Regions from separate parts of the Comamonas sp. 14P8.1.4 genome, predicted to be linked through region 1. Evidence: predicted binding sites of a transcription regulator. Region 1 holds the regulator's gene; each other region holds the start of a gene.
What was found. The regulator FNR, encoded in region 1, switches genes on or off when oxygen is low (the NO sensors DNR and NnrR bind a similar motif). The targets are predictions, from matches to a motif close to TTGATNNNNATCAA.
Positions count from the first base shown of each region.

Region 1 (3,274 bases):
CAAGCGCCCTTGGTCCAACAGGTCGTAATACTCTTCCAGCGTTTTTGCATTTTGGCTGTACGTTGCTGCCACACGGCCAATCGCAGACACGCCCAGCGCAATCAGGTCGCAATCGGGTTGCGTGCTGTAGCCCTGGAAATTGCGGTGCAAACGCCCTTGGCGCTTGGCCACTGCCAATGCATCCTCCGGCAGGGCAAAGTGATCCATGCCCACATAGACGTAACCCGCAGCCATAAAGCTCTCAATCGCGGCCGACAACATACCCACCTTGTCGGGCGCGGATGGCAAATCGGCCTGCAAGATGCGCCGCTGAGGCTTGAAGCGTTCTGGCAAATGTGCATAGGCATACAGCGCAATGCGATCGGGCCGCAACTGCGCCACCTGCTGCAGCGTGCGCGCGAACGATTCCGGATTTTGCTTGGGCAGTCCGTAGATCAGGTCAACGTTGATCGACTCAAAACCCAGCTCGCGCGAAGCCGCCACCAAATCAAACACCTGCTCTGCGGGCTGCTCGCGGTGCACGGCTTTTTGCACCTCGGGATCAAAGTCCTGCACGCCAAAGCTCAGGCGGTTAAAGCCGATTTCCTTGAGTACCGCCAGTCGCTCTCGCGTGACAGTGCGTGGGTCGACTTCAATCGAATACTCCCCCGCAGGGTCAAACTGAAAGCGCTCGCGCAGCATGCCCCACAGCGCGCGCAATTCATCATCGGTCAGAAAGGTTGGTGTCCCACCACCGACGTGGAACTGGCTCACCGCCTGGCCACGACCGCAATGCTGCAGGTGCAGATCCACCTCACGCTCCAGATAGCGCATATAGGTGACCGCACGCTCATGGTGCTTGGTAATGATCTTGTTGCAGGCGCAGTAGTAGCACAGCGAATCGCAAAACGGGATGTGCACATACAGCGACATCGGCTGCTTGGCCGCAGCGGCCACTTTGCGCTGCTTGAGGGCCAAGATATAGTCACTATCGCCAAACGCCTCCACAAACCTATCCGCTGTGGGGTAGGACGTGTAGCGTGGACCTGGCACGTCATAGCGACGCAAGAGCTCGGGGGTGACAACTGTCATGAAGTTCTTCCTTGATGACAGGACTTTGCAACAATTGGCCACCTTCATCCTTGACGTGCATCAAGAGGTTGCTGTACAAGCGATGTCACAATTTAACTTACATCATTCATAGCAACTGCGAGCAATTCGATAGTTTCTTTTTTCTGATCTTTAACCGCACAAGCCTTTGATCTCTCCAAGACCCCGGGCTTTTGAGTACATGACTCCTCCAACCATCAAAGTTACCTGCTCCAACTGCAATCTGCGCGAACTCTGCATGCCCGTAGGCCTGAATGAGCAGCAGCTGCAGCGCATTGATGACATTGTGGCCACGCGCCGCAAAGTCAAACGCGGAGCAACGCTGTTTCGCAATGGAGAAGCATTCACATCGCTCTACGCCATTCGAACCGGTTTTTTCAAGACCTGCGTCGCCACAGAAGATGGTCGCGATCAAGTGACCGGTTTCCAGATGGCCGGCGAAATCATTGGTTTGGATGGCATTGTCAATGACCACCACACCTGTGACGCCGTCGCACTGGAAGACGCGGAAGTGTGCGTGATGCCTTTCGATGGTCTGGAAGAAATCTCGCGCGAAGTGACCGCACTGCAAAGCCATGTGCACAAAGTCATGAGCCGCGAAATTGTGCGTGAGCACAGCGTGATGCTGCTGCTGGGCAGCATGCGCGCCGAAGAGCGCTTGGCTGCCTTCATTTTGAACCTGGTGCAACGCCTGCATGCCCGCGGTTTCTCGTCTTCTGAGCTGGTGCTGCGCATGACGCGTGAAGAAATCGGCAGCTACCTGGGCCTGAAGCTGGAGACCGTCAGCCGCACGTTCTCCAAGTTTGTGGAAGAAGGCATGGTGGAAGTCAAACAGCGCCACGTGCGCATTCTGGATACGGCGGCCCTGCAACGTCTGGTCAACAGCCAGCACGAATGCAATAAATAAGCGCTACCCACCATCAAAAAAAACCTCCCCGCTTTCGCCAGGGAGGTTTTTTTATGGCCAACGTTCAGGCTAACCAGCGGCGCAGCGCCAGCGCAGGCGACTTATGCGGCCAGGCGCTTCACTTCACAGTGCAGAGGGCTGTGCATTCACCTCAGCGGCAGACATGGACAGCAGCACCGTCAGATAACCCGCCGCCGCAAACACGGCCCAGAATGCAAAAAATGCCAAGGTGTAAATGGCCGTGCGGGACAGCTGCACACCCTGCCCCAGCCACAACATGTCTTGCGGATCAAAGGCGGCAAACACCAGCATTTCCATCACACCGGCCGCCAAGAAGGCAGGCCACAGAATCCACATTAAACGACGTGTCCACATACACCCTCCTTCGCATGAAGTCTGTACCTATTGTGAACATCGATCCTTTGGCTGGTGTGTGGGAGAAACACTCAATAAAAACAATAGCTGCAAGCGCTTATCAAGCAATGATTTGAAATGGATTCAATCCTCAAGCCATTGCATACCAAGCGCTAGCAGCTACTGATAGTGAAGCACCCGTTTTACTTGGGTGAAAGATCAGGCAAGTCTGCATCCGGCGTGGTGGCATGGTTGCGTGCCGCACCGGCTGGGGCCAGGCTTTTTTCGGCATGTCGCAGCTCCTGATTGATATGCAGCCCCTTTTGGTAGTAGTTCTCATCGACCACCGGATCTGCACCGCGCATGGCAATCATGGCCGTTGTCACACCGGCCACCACGACAATCGCAGGGCCTGCCAGCACCAGCCATACGTGCCCGTATTTCCACCAGGGGCCCGACTTCTTTTCCAGCTTCTTTGCAATCTGAGACATACCAAACTCTCTTTGAATCAAACAGGGTGTGCAAGGGCTACGCCTTCCACACACCATGCACCGCTTTTAGCGCGGCACGATAAACACCGACTTCTCCAGCACGTGACCCTGGCCGCTTTGCGCCGTGATCTCGAACTCGATCGGGTGTGAGCCCGCCTGCGCAGACCCATATGGGATCTGCACCCGCACCGCAACCCCACGCGTCTGCGCTGCATCTACCGCAACAGCCGTAGCTTCCGCCACCTCAATGCCCTGCAGCCCCTTGACCGTGACCACATAGGTCTGCGCCAGCTCTGTCGCATTCATGACCTGCAGGCGGTACACATTCTCCAGCTTGCCACCCGAGGCAATGCGCGCCAGCGAGGCACGGTCACGAATCACGTCGACTTTCAGCGGCTCACGCACAGCCATGCTGACCACCATGGCCACCGAC
Region 1 is NZ_JBYOKN010000004.1:74,337-77,610, reverse strand. Features, by position in the region: gene hemN (oxygen-independent coproporphyrinogen III oxidase) at 1-1,071, opposite strand, end outside; gene fnr (fumarate/nitrate reduction transcriptional regulator Fnr) at 1,271-1,996, shown strand; gene AC27VO_RS09625 (hypothetical protein) at 2,120-2,371, opposite strand; gene AC27VO_RS09620 (FixH family protein) at 2,554-2,841, opposite strand; gene ccoG (cytochrome c oxidase accessory protein CcoG) at 2,908-3,274, opposite strand, start outside.

Region 2 (3,274 bases), on a different contig from region 1:
CATCAACCCGCAAAAGACGGCCGATTTGTTCAACGCCATTTCGCCGGAAAGCACGCAGGGGGCTACCTCTATCATCTCGAACGAGCAGGTGTACAAAACCTACGCCAGCCAGATCATTCAGGCCGAGGTGCGGGAGTACCTGAGCCAGTTCAGCATCAGCCAGATTGCATCGAGCAACGAGAAAATCAACGCCGACCTGGGCGCGCGCCTGGGCAAGGCGATTGAGGTGCGCACGCCGTTTGCGGTGCGCCACGTGGGTATCACCAACCTGAAGTACCCGGACATCATCACCAAGGCGCAAGAAGCCGCCGCCGAGCGCCGCGAAGCCATTCAGCAGGAAGAGGCGCAGACGCAGGTGTCTGCCGCGCGCCTGGAGCGCGAGCTGCGCGAAGCGCGCTTGCAGCGGGCGATTGAAAAGGAAAAGGCCGAGACCGAAGCCCTGGCGCAAGCCACGCTGGCGGCGTCGGTGGATTCGCGCGTGCTGCAGTTGCGCAAGCTGGAAAACGAGCGTGCCTGGATTGAGAAGTGGGATGGCAAGCTGCCCGTCACCACCCTGGGCGATGCCGTACCCATGGTGAGCCTGGGCAAGTGATGGTGTTACTGCTGAACCTGTTGCCCATGGCGCTGCTGGCGGTGGGCCTGGGTGCCGCCTGGTACTGGCGCACATGGTGGCTGGCCGTGCTGACGGTGGCGCTGTGGCTGGTGTATGCCATGGCCCAGCCTTCGTACTTGCCCAAGGGGCAGATAGAGCGGGCCGAGGTGCCCGCGCTGCCTGCACACAGCGATGCCCCGCTGCAAGACCGTCAACCCAAGTCCGACCCCCTGTCTGAACGCGACCAGCGCATGCGTGAAGCGGTGCAAAACGGCTTGGACTTTAAGCCGTAGCCCCCGCTGCGTGGTGCCAAGGCACGACGATCCATTCGTACCTTGGTGCTAAAAAGCAGAGCTTCTAACGCAGGTGCTGTAAGGGCTAGAGGCTATTTAGGTGGTGAATGCATGGCCAGCCAGCCGCCATGTCTCCGCCCGCACTTCTTCTGATTTCTGCCGCGCTCCGGAGGTGCGGGCAGCCCACGATCGTGGGGAAAAGCGCGGGTGGTTTTTGCGTGGCCGCAGGCATGGCGGTGAGGGCGTGGGGCGGTGCACTGGCAGCCTCTGTCGCTGGGCGAAGCCTGTGGGTGAGGGCTACGAAAGCGGGTGTTCAGCAGCGGAATATGCCATGCCACCGCACACAGGCGCTTGAAATGCCGGAAATCGATGTTTTCCGCGAACATCTGAACCGTTGCGCGAATTTTGCAATATCTTGAGACAATTCTTGTAATTTGTACGCAAAGTGTCTTGATGCACATCACGCGGCACCGAAATGGGGCAGCGGCGCAGGCCTAGGGTAACTACGATGTAGCAATTCCGTCAGATATTTGATGAAAGTTACATCGCGTTATGGCCATTTTGCATTGGGTTCCCGACCTGGATACGGGCATTGAAGAGATCGACATCCAGCACCGCCGCATCGTGGATTACATCAACCGGCTGTATGAGGTGCGTGAGTCCCATGACCGCAAGGGTCTGGGCGAGGTGATTGAAGAGACGGTGGACTACACGCTGTCGCACTTCGCCTTTGAGGAGGGGATGATCGAGGAGGCAGGCTATATGTTCTCCGGTCCGCACAAGCGCGTGCACGAGCTGTTCATCCGCCGCGTGGGTGAGCTGCAGGCGCGCTTTGAGGCGGGGGAGGATGTGGCCAACGAGCTGCACGGCCTGCTGTCGCGCTGGCTGTTCAACCACATTCGCAACGAAGACCGTGGCTATGTCGATGCCGTCAAGGCCTACCAGCGCATGAGCGGGCGCGGCAGCAAGGATGCGACGGAGCAGATGAAGGCGCAAATCCTGCGTGAGCTGGAAGGGCGCCACAAGCGCAAAGGATTTTTCGCGCGCATCTTTTCCTGAGGTTATCTGGTGGGGAGGGGGCTGCTGGCCCGTGCCCGGACGTGTGCAGCGTTCGGGCACGTGGGCCGGGCAGTGGTAGTGAGCCCAGCAGGGGGCAGTGCAAATGGCAGACAATAAAAAAATGAGCTGCCAGCACTGGCTAGATAAGTGCTAGCGGCCCATTGGACGTGTGCAGGTCTGTGTTGCGCCGTGCATGTGTGTGCAGGGCACGCGCAGTGCATATGCCCCAGCGGGCATCACAGCGCGGGCAGGCACACTTTGCCCGGTTTGGCAAAGATGATTTCGTTGTCATCCGGTGCCATGCGCTGCAACACAATGCCGCCGTTGGCATGCACAAACAGGCGCACTGGGGGGCTTTCCGGGCTGTCCAGGTAGCAGACATTGCAGTCAATATCGCGCCAGCCTTGTTCGGCGCAAATGCGCGCGCTTTGCAGGATCTGGATCAGCCGCTTGCTGGCGCCCACCTCCTGGTGCACGGCCAGCCAAGCGGCACGCAGACCGAGGGCGGCTTCTTCGCGCGAGGCAAAGGCGGGGGCTTGCTGCAAGCGTTCCAGCATTTGGGGATACAACCGCGCATAAGATTTCATATCGCTTGCTCCTGAAGGCAGGGCCTGTGAAGTGCCCGTGAAGATGCACGGGACCGCTCGGCGAAATTCTACGAAGGCTGTGTATGGTTATCGGTTTAAGCCTACAGCCTGTCGGATTTTTGCGGGTTAACGGTGTGCTCGACGCACCCTGAGCCGTCGTGACGGCAAGCCCTCGGGATGTGGGGGCCTGGCAACAGAGTGTGCCTGGGTCGCACCACGGGCGCTGCCGTGCTGCACTGCACCCAGGCATGAAAAAAGGCAACCCAGAGGTTGCCTTGTGCGGGGTATACAACAGCCTGCGCGGGCGCTGCGCCTTATTTGCTCAGCTGGCTGCCCAGTTCCTTGACCACGCCGGGCCAGTATTTGAGTTGCTCATCGATGAACTTGCTCAAGGTTTCCGGGGTGCTGCTTTCGGGCACCGCACCTTCTTGCAGGAAGCGGGCGTTGAGTTTTTCTTTTTTGAGTGCGGCCACCACGGCGGTGTTGAGCTTGCTGACCACGGCGGCGGGGGTAGCTCCGGGTGCCAGCACTGCATTCCAGGTGTTGATTTCGTAGTTTTCAAACCCCGGAATTTCCTTGAGTGCTGGCGTGTTGGGCAGCAGGGGCGAGCGGGTCTTGGTGGTGACGGCCAATGCTTGCAGCTTGTCGGCTTTGATTTGCGGCATGGCGCCAGGCATGGTGGCAAACGAGAGCTGGGTTTCATTGGCCAGCACGGACTGGTTGGCCAGACCGCCCCCGCGGTA
Region 2 is NZ_JBYOKN010000006.1:86,514-89,787, forward strand. Features, by position in the region: gene AC27VO_RS11480 (SPFH domain-containing protein) at 1-592, shown strand, start outside; gene AC27VO_RS11485 (hypothetical protein) at 592-885, shown strand; gene AC27VO_RS11490 (bacteriohemerythrin) at 1,438-1,944, shown strand; gene AC27VO_RS11495 (hypothetical protein) at 2,181-2,531, opposite strand; gene AC27VO_RS11500 (Bug family tripartite tricarboxylate transporter substrate binding protein) at 2,846-3,274, opposite strand, start outside.
Region 2: a site for FNR is predicted at 1,336-1,349, ahead of AC27VO_RS11490 (bacteriohemerythrin). Genes of this name have one in related genera too.

Region 3 (3,274 bases), on a different contig from region 1:
CATTAATGCATCAAGAACAAGCAGGGCGGTGCGCCAGCCACTCCTTTTTTTGATAGCCGCTACTCAGCGGCTGTTGCGCGGAAAAAACGGTGGCTTGGGCAGCTGGCTGCTGATCAGTGCCCAGGGGCTGCGCCCTGTGAGCTGGGCCACGATGGCCGCCTTGATGGGCGGAATGCGGCGCGAGGTCTGGATGATGGCCTGGCGCACCAAACGGGGTACGGGGCGCGCATCGGTGAACAGCTTCACCACCGTATTGGTGCCCTGGAAGATGGGCCAGGCATGGCGGTGGTGGCCTTGTGCATACGGCGCCAGCACGCTGGCACGGCCCCAGTCCTGACCGGCGGCGCGCGCGGCCACGATGCAGGCTGTCAGCCGCTCAACCCCTGACAGCCCCAGGTTGAAGCCGTGGGCGGTGACCGGGTGCATGCCAACAGCGGCGTCGCCCAGCAGGGCAAAGCGCTCGCCGCTGAAGCGGTGGGCATAGGTGGCGACCAGCGGGTAAATGTGGCGTTCACCCACGAGCTGCATATCGCCCAGGCGGCTCTGGAAATGGTTTTGCACGTGGCTGGCAAAGTCTTCGGGCGACAGCTGCATGAGTTGCTGCGCATCGGCCGAATCGGTGGTGACCACGGCGGAGCACAGCAGCTCGCCGGTTTCCGGGTCAGGCTGCACGGGCAGGATGGCCAGGGTGCGGTCATAGCCAAAGCACTCGTGGGCCTTGTCTTCGTGCGAGATGGTGTGGCTCAGGCGGCAAACGATGACGCTGCGGCCAAAGTCGGTCATCTGCGTGCCCACGCCCAGCATGCGGCGCACGTTGGAAAAACGGCTGTCCGCGGCAATCACCAGGGGCGCACGCAGGGGCGTTGCATCCACGCGCGCGCCGTTGTCGTCCAGGGTGTAGTGCACTTCGGCGTGGGTGTCACCCGTGGTGACCTGGGTCACGCGGGCGCCGGTGAGGATGGTCACACCTTCGGTGCGGCTGGCCACTTCCCAGGCGGTGCGGCGCAGCGCATGGTTGGGCACGATGCGGCCCAGGTAATCGGTGCCGCTGCCTTCGGAGACGATATCCAGCGTGGAGCGCTGGCCTACCGGGCCGTCGTGCACGATGGCATCACGGATGGAGCCAATTTCGTGGTCTTGCAGGCGCGCCCAGGTGCCCAGGCGCTGCAGGGTCTGCACGCTGGGGTGGGTAAGGGCAATTTCGCGGCCATCCGGTGCGGAGTTGGCCAGTTGGGATTCGTTTTGCAGTTCCAGAACCGTGGCTTGCAAACCCGCGTGGGCCAAGGAGATGGCGAGCGACAGGCCGGCAGGACCTGCGCCCACGATAAGGACATCGGTGTTCATGGACATGGGTGCAATCACTGTGAAAGTGGGCCTATTGTGGCCCGGACTCGGGGTGATCTGTGTCAGTGCGAATGGTGCATTGTGCGTCGGTTTGTGCTGCCGGTGGCTTGCACTGCATCAATGGCACGGTGTGGGTGCGCCTTCTCGCGCGATCCGACCAACGGTCAATAACTTTCGGCTTGTCAATCCGGGGCGCTGGCATGGTCGGGCGCTGGCGGTGCCGATAGGCTGGTGTCCATGTCCCAAGCCACCACGCCCCATACCCGCCGCACACCCATCATTCGCCGCTACCAGAACTGGCTGGCGCAAGAGCGTGGCCTGCAATTTGACAGCTACGACGCGCTGTGGCGCTGGTCGGTGGGGGATCTGAACGCTTTCTGGCAAAGCATCTGGGATTACTTCGACCTACAGTCGCCCACACCGCACAGCGCGGCGCTGGGTCGCAACGTGATGCCCGGCGCGCAGTGGTTTCCTGGCGCGCAGGTCAATTACGCCCAGCAGGTGCTGCGCCATGTGGATGCGGCGCATGCGGCAGGCATGCCCGCCGTGATTGCGGACAACGAGCGGGGCGAGGTGACCGAACTGAGCTGGCCTGAGTTGCGCCGCCAGGTGGCATCGCTGGCTCTGCACCTGCAGGCCCAGGGGGTGCAGCCCGGCGACCGGGTGGCCGCCTATTTGCCCAATGTGCCGCAAACCATCGTGGCTTTCCTGGCTGTGGCCAGCGTGGGGGGCGTGTGGAGCGTGTGTTCGCCCGACATGGGCACGGCGGCCGTGCTGGACCGTTTCAAGCAGATTGAGCCCAAGGTGCTGATCGCCGTGGATGGCGTGCATTACGCAGGCAAGTCCATGGACCGTGGCGAGATCGCCAGCGCCCTGCGTGCCAGCCTGCCCAGCGTGCAGCACATGCTGGTGCTGCGTACACCGTTTGCCACGCAGCAGGTGGCAGACAGTGCCAGCTGGAGCGATGCCGTCGCGCGCGACGATGCGGCTGTCGCCGCGTTTGCGCCGCAATGGCTGCCGTTTGATCACCCGCTGTGGATTGTGTATTCCAGCGGCACAACCGGCCTGCCCAAGCCCATCGTGCACGGCCACGGCGGCATTGTGATTGTGGCGCTGGCCATGAAGGCGCTGCACAACGACGTGGGCTGCAGCTATGACCCGGAAAGCTGGGGCGAGCGCTTTCACTGGTACAGCTCCACGGGCTGGGTGATGTGGAATTCGCAGATCGGCGGCCTGCTCGGCGGCACCACCTGCATGATTTTTGATGGCAGCCCGGGCGGCAGCAAAGACAAGCCCGACTGGGGTGTGCTGTGGCGGTTTGCCGCGCGCCACCAGGTCAGCAGTTTTGGCGCAGGCGCCGCTTTTTATGCTAGTTGCATGAAGGCCGGGGTGGATCTGGTGCAGTGTGGTGATCTCTCCCACATCACGGTGCTGGGCAGCACGGGCTCGCCCTTGTCGCCGGAAGTGCAGGCCTGGGGTACTGAGCAGTTTGCACGCATGGGGACGGCGGATATCTGGTGGAACAACCTGTCTGGGGGCACAGATTTTTGCGGTGCCTTCATCGGCGGCAACCGCGAGCTGGTGCAGCAACCCGGTGAGATGCAGTGCCGCATGCTGGGTGCGGCGGTGGAAGCCTGGAGCGAGCAGGGCACGCCGGTGCAGGACGCCGTGGGTGAGCTGGTGTGCGTGCAGCCCATTCCGTCCATGCCGCTGTATTTCTGGGGCGATCCGGGCAACCAGCGCTATCTGAGTAGCTACTTTGACATGTACCCGGCAGGCCACGGTCGCCAGCCCGGCGGTGGCGATGGCACTGCCGATATGGGCGGCGTGTGGCGGCATGGGGACTGGCTCAAAGTCAGTCCGCAAGGCGGCTGCACGATCTATGGGCGCAGCGATGCCACCATCAACCGCCATGGCCTGCGCATGGGCA
Region 3 is NZ_JBYOKN010000002.1:282,166-285,439, reverse strand. Features, by position in the region: gene ubiM (5-demethoxyubiquinol-8 5-hydroxylase UbiM) at 64-1,350, opposite strand; gene AC27VO_RS05990 (acetoacetate--CoA ligase) at 1,582-3,274, shown strand, end outside.
Region 3: a site for FNR is predicted at 1,452-1,465, ahead of ubiM (5-demethoxyubiquinol-8 5-hydroxylase UbiM). Genes of this name have one in related genera too.